DNA from 2 places in the Flavobacterium faecale genome. Region 1 is predicted to be linked to the other one. Evidence: riboswitches for the same ligand, from Rfam matches in the RefSeq annotation. Region 1 holds a riboswitch; the other holds the start of a gene.
What was found. A riboswitch is a leader RNA that binds a small molecule or an ion and turns the genes downstream of it on or off. The one in region 1 is predicted to bind cobalamin.
Positions count from the first base shown of each region.

Region 1 (3,178 bases):
AACTGCCATATCACTTGTATACCATGGTTGCACATAATTTACAGGAATATTTGCCTTTTGACTGTAACGTGCTCCCGTGTACATGAAGCTATAATTCATTTGCCAATTTTTCCAATTTAATGAAGAGGTTAGCGTACCACTGTTGATGGGCGTATATGGAATTTGATCTCGATAGGTTGTTCCCGTTGAAGAGGTGATATCAATTGCTTTTTGGAAGGTATAGCTCAGCCCTAAGTCCAAAAATAAATCTGCGGGAAGCTTGAACACAAAATTGGTATTGACATCTATTCCTTTTATTTCGACCTCTCCCAGATTGACCATTGTCCATCGAAATAAATTGGCAGAAGGCATTGCTATAATTTTATCTTTGACTCTATTATAATAACCATCGACTTGAAAAGAAGCCGTTTGTAACAAACTTCCAGGTGCTATTACATAGGTTCCTCCAACATTATATTGCGTTGTAAACTCGGGTTTAAGGGAACTATTACCGATGAAGGTATAATACAAATCATTAAACGTTGGCATTCGAAAAGACTCTTTATAGAAAGTTCTCACACGAAAATTTTTTGTATTGAAAGGCTGATAGGAAGCTGATAAAACAGGGCAAAATATACGTTGACTATCTCCTTGCTGGTACTCTTTTACCTGCTCATCAACATAGGTACCCAGCAAATTTGCCTGAATGGTTAGGCGCTCCCAAGTCATATCACTAGACAAAGCACCCAAATACGAGTAGCGTGTAGGATACGGAAAACGGTATAAATTGGCATCTAAGGTATTGATTGAAAAATCAGTAGCCAAAGAGGTTTTCCACCATGAATTGATGGTATACAAATTAACCACCGATGCATAAAATTCATTTTGATAATATTTATTATCTAAAGTTCCTTGCAGTGTCTTGTAATCAGGATCACTGTAACGGCTGAAGTCTTTGCTAAACTTGACGTTAGCTAGCAGTTCAAACTTTTTTGCGTAAGAACTTTGAAACGAACCATGAACAAAAAAATTACGATCCCATTGTCTTTGCACATGCTCATAATTGTTAGCTACAATTGCACCAGGAAGCCCTCGTTCTGAATCATAAAAATAGGCCTTGAAAGTTGCTTTAGACGTTTCAGAAAATTTGGCATGATAAGTCAAATCAGTCCTAAAAGCCTCAATATCTCCATTTTGTCGCACGGCAGTAGTATCATAACCATATCGCTTTTGATATCTATATTTGTAGTGACCATCAGCTTTGGTCCAGTCCGTACTCACGGTTAGGGAACTATTTTCTGTTATTTTTTGTTCGAAAAGAAAAGCGGGGTTTACTAGACCAAAAGATCCCGTTTTGAATTTTAATCGTAAATTACTATTCTTATCATCCTTGAATTGGGGGGTCTTCGTTTTTAAATAAAGAGTATTTGATGCAAAAAATCCACGTGCAGGCTGAAAAATAGTTGATTTTTGACCATTGTACAATTCAATTGCCTCAATATTATCCAGTGAATATCTGCCTAAATCTACTTGCCCATTTTGAGCGTTGCTAATGCTCATACCGTCGTAGAAAACAGCTGTATGTGCGCTACCAAGCGAGCGAACATTAATTGTTTTTAGTCCGCCAATACCACCGTAATCTTTGAGTTGGACGCCCGAAAAATACCGAATGGCATCGGCCACAGAAAGACTATTAAGTTTATCGAGCTGTTTACCCGACAAAATTTGAACAGGCATCGGAGATTCAATTTTGAATTCTCGCTTGCTTGTATACAAAATCACCTCACTTAAATGGTGCGGTTTTAAAGAATCGGACACTGATTTTACAGCAATGCCATGCTTTTGCGAGTAGATTGGATTCAAAAATAAAACCCATACCAGCAACTGCACGCCACTATGTAAAAGCCAGGCATACCTTGGGCTACATAGACGCATAATAATGGCTATCTTTTTAAAAATAGTTTCTTTTGTAATTTCGAAAAATCAAAAAATAATTTTAATCATTCGTATTGTGCTGAAAGCTTTGGTCCGCGAAAGCTTCAATTTCTTGGCAGTGGCAGGTCTCCTGACTTATTCCCATTTTGAACCGCCTTCCCCTATTTAGAATCAAATAAAGTGGCAAAAGTTACGATTTCAAGAAAACTGAAATCTGTCAAAATGTTGCATGGAATTTACAGTAACGGGCTTGTTCAGGATTTGCACCTGATTTCCTCTTAGTTGAACTATACCGATTAGCATAGCCAAACCATTGCGAGCGCAAAAGTAAGTAAAGTAATCGTGTTAACAACCTAAAAAAAACAAAAACCTAATTTTCACCTTATTCATAACATTGAAAAAATAACCAACAACAACATCTCAAAAGTCACGGCAAAAAACAGGAATAACCAAAATAATATTGTGGCATTTATAATTTTATTTATCTTTAACTTTAATTTACTTCAAAACCACAAGAAGAAACCCAAGAGATGCTTTCACAAAAAACCAAATACGCCCTCAAAGCATTACTATATCTTGCGCAACAAGATGCCGATCATATTTCGAAAACGACGGCGATTGCAGAAGCAGCTAATATTCCTAAAAAATTTTTGGAACAAATTTTACTAGATCTAAAACGTGGCCATTTTGTAGGTAGCAAGCAAGGTAAATTTGGTGGCTATTACCTTTTAAAATCTGGAAACGAAATCACATTGGCAGATATTCATCGTTTATTTGATGGTGCTATTGCCTTACTTCCTTGTGCTTCGTTGAATTTTTATGAGCGTTGTGCCGATTGTACCGATGAAGCCGAATGCCTACTAAGACACGGATTAATGACCATTCGAGACGAAACTTTGAAAGCAATGAAAGACATTACTATTGCTTCACTAGTAAACAAATAAAAAAAATTACATTAAAACTCTACTAATTCGATAGGGTTTATATATATTTGCCGAAAATAAATGATTTAAAAAGTACCGTTTGCCATCCACTGAATAATTATTTATTGCAACACTATACTATTTCACCTTTGACAACGCATCCAATGAATACTAAAAAATTCTTGCTTTTTGCACTTACGCTCATCACATATACGAGCACTTTCGCTCAAAATTCTGATGATCTTTTAAACCTTTTAATTCGAAGAAATATCATTAAGCAGGTCGAAGCAGATTCTATACGAGCTACGTACAAAAACAAGCAAGTTGCCCCTTCAAAAGAG
Region 1 covers NZ_CP020918.1:125,768-128,945, forward strand. The annotation lists gene FFWV33_RS00595 (TonB-dependent receptor plug domain-containing protein) at 1-1,716, opposite strand, end outside; cobalamin riboswitch at 2,018-2,244, opposite strand; gene FFWV33_RS00600 (RrF2 family transcriptional regulator) at 2,445-2,858, shown strand; gene FFWV33_RS00605 (alginate export family protein) at 3,002-3,178, shown strand, end outside.

Region 2 (3,178 bases), 720 kb from region 1:
GTTGCACGGGTGTTTTGAGTAAGTGCCATCGCATTTTTATAATCCGATACTATTTTGTCAAATTGTTTCTTAGCTTCTTTTTCTTTACCAAAAAGTGCTCCGTAGAGCTTGATCCATTCGGCTTTTCCAAGAGGCGATTGTTCCATCCAATCGGCTTGTATTAAGGTTTTTAAACCACTTTTTTCTAAATTTTTGATGGTTGGATTGTGATCATCCATACTAAAGGTGACAATCAAATCGGGTGACAAATCGATAATTTGTTCCGTGTTTAATAACTCATTTTGTCCAACATCTTGTATTTTATTTTGATCAATTAGTAATCTTGTTTTTGGTGACGAAATGTAATCTGTATGAGGGAAACCAACCAGTTTATCTTCTACTCCCAGTATTTCGAGATAGGGAATAATGGTTGTAGATGTTACTACAATTTTATTCAGTGGAACATTTATCAAGGGGTATTTTTGTAAACTGTCGGGAATAGTACCTTGCTTTTCCTTCAGTATATAAGTTAAGGCTTGCGTCGCATTTGGCCAAGGTGTGCTTACTTTTATGATCGAATAGCCTTCATTTTTATAGATGGACAAACTGCTAGCATACTGCACTGTATTAAGGGTCGGGTTGGAGGTAGCTACTTGACTCGGTTCTTTTTTGCATTGAACAAAAAGGAGGAGGATAAAAGAGCAAAGTAGCATTTTATTGGCTAAAACCATAGTAGATATTTTTTACAAAAGTATTGTTTTGTTTTTATTTAATTGTTCTTGTGTGCCTTTTGATATAGTATTAAATGTTTCTTTACTTCAAAAAGACTACTTCAGAGAGCGTTCAAATTTTTTATAAATGCCGTTGCGGCAGTTATAATATTACAGTTTACACTGGGCTTTATATGGCTTGCATTTAAACTTTCGAAAAAAAAAGATGATAAACTTTGACTTTCGCAAAAATTAGCGAATAGTTTGTGTCTTTCATAAAAAACTAAGTTAAATAGTGTGCGTGCATATAAAATATTTATATTTGCTGCCGTATTTAGGTTGTTTGTTTAGAAATTACAACAAACATTAAAAGGGAATCAAGATCCAATTAAGCATTGGAGTAAAAACTTGAGCTGTACCCGCAACTGTAAGCAGTCAAGATTGTTACTATTTGTAGTAGTGCTTTTTTTATTAGAATATAGAAAGAGCAACGCAATAAGTAACAAGACGCAAGCCAGGAGACCTGCCTTTTACATATCAATATCAGACTTTCGGGAAAAAAGGTTTGGGTATGGGTCATTCTATGCTTTTCTCCCAAGTATTCAACATTGTGATTTTGGTCACAATTTAAATATTTATCACAATGAGAAATAAAATTATTTTTGCAGTTGGTTGTTGCCTATGTACAGCTGCTGCTGCTTATTCCCAACAAAAAAAAGGAATAGTTGCAACTGCAATTCAGTTGAACGAATTAATGGTAGCGGATACCACTAAAATCGAGAAGCCTTATGTATGGGGAACTGTACATACAAGTACTCCTGTGAAAACTGGAGATTTAACAGATTCTGTCTTCGGTTGGTTTCCTGCCATCGTAATTAGTCCTAAGAAATCACAAACTAATCATCTTTACCTTTTAAAGATGCCATCAAAGTAATGGGTCGGTTTATATTTTAAAACTCATTTTTATTTCTCTTTTAATTTACGTTATCTTTGCCGCTGTATTGAGGTTGCTATTTTTCGAATAAAAGAAAATAGCATTAAATGGGAATTAGGTAGTTGTGCAAAAAGTAGTGATGGTTGTATACAATCAAAACTTTGTTAATCAAATTAATCCTAAGCTGTTCCCGCAACTGTGAGCTATCAAGCTTGTTGCTATCTACAAAACCACTGTTTTGAAAAAAGTTGTAAAGGGAGAGAATTTCTTTCGTTTGCAAACACTTTTAAAAAATGGGAAGGTAAGCAACAAGACGCAAGCCAGGAGACCTGCCTTTTTACTTAACAAACATCAACCGCTCGGGAATAAGGGGTTGCAATAGTATGAAAGTAAAGATAATTCTCTGTATTATTTCTTTTTGGACCTTGCATAGTGCTAGCGCTCAATCAAAATCTCCAATTGCTTTGCAAGAAGTTCTGGTGACGGATCCCGCATTGACCAAATATTCCAATAGCTTACAAGTAAAAGCCTTGTCTGATTCTGTTTTCGAAAAAAACTACAATTCGCTTACCAACGTTTTACGTTATAATAGTTTGCTGTATTTTAAAGAAAACGGAAACGGAATGGTATCTTCTGTTTCTTTCCGAGGGACTACGGCTTCACAAACAGCGGTGATTTGGAACGGAATTTCGATCAATTCGCAACTATTGGGGCAGACGGATTTCAATACCATTACTCCTGTGGGGTATTCCTCCATAGCCGTGAGAAGTGGTGGTGGTAGTGGAATTTATGGTTCGGCGGCCATTGGCGGTAGTGTCCATTTGAACAATGAGTTGCAATTTAAAAAACAGTTTACAAATACCGCACGCATTAACATTGGTAGCTTTAATACGCAAGGGTACTTCTATGGGTTGCAAGCGGGTGATCGTAACTGGACTGTGCAGGCTAATGTTTCAAGAAATAGTTCGTCAAACAACTACCAATACCTGAACCAAAATCAACGGAATCAAAATGGTGAATATGAAAATATGACTTTCAGTGCCAATGCAGGCTACAGATGGAATGCGACAAATACCATAAATTTTTACGGTCAGTTGTTTGATGGAGACCGAAATTTCTCGGGTACATTAGCTTTTGATTCGAACAGTAAGTATAAAGATTTAAATTCTAGGAATTTGCTAGAATGGATTAATAAGAAAAACTTTTATACTTCGAGCTTGAAAGCGGCCTATATTACGGAAGATTATAAGTATTTCGAAAACAAAAATAATGACAATCATACCAATGGTGGCGCTAAAACAAAATTGATTAAATACGATTTCGAATATGTTCCTTCAGCTGTATTTTCGGTAAATCCTATCTTATCGTATACCTCAATTCGTGGCTACGGGAGTTCGATCAACAATGCCAAACGAGAAGTCGCCTCAGCAGGTATGTTGCTGAAATATGCCATTGATTCGAAAGTGAAAATAGAAGCTACAGCACGACAAGAAGTTACATCAAATTACAGTACTCCTTTTTTGTATGCAGCAGGAATTTATTATACCCCTTTAAA
Region 2 covers NZ_CP020918.1:4,023,338-4,026,515, reverse strand. The annotation lists gene FFWV33_RS16890 (ABC transporter substrate-binding protein) at 1-710, opposite strand, end outside; cobalamin riboswitch at 1,012-1,234, shown strand; gene FFWV33_RS16885 (hypothetical protein) at 1,333-1,623, shown strand; cobalamin riboswitch at 1,677-1,974, shown strand; gene FFWV33_RS16880 (TonB-dependent receptor) at 2,007-3,178, shown strand, end outside.
Region 2: another riboswitch for cobalamin. It lies ahead of FFWV33_RS16885 (hypothetical protein); the one in region 1 lies ahead of FFWV33_RS00595 (TonB-dependent receptor plug domain-containing protein).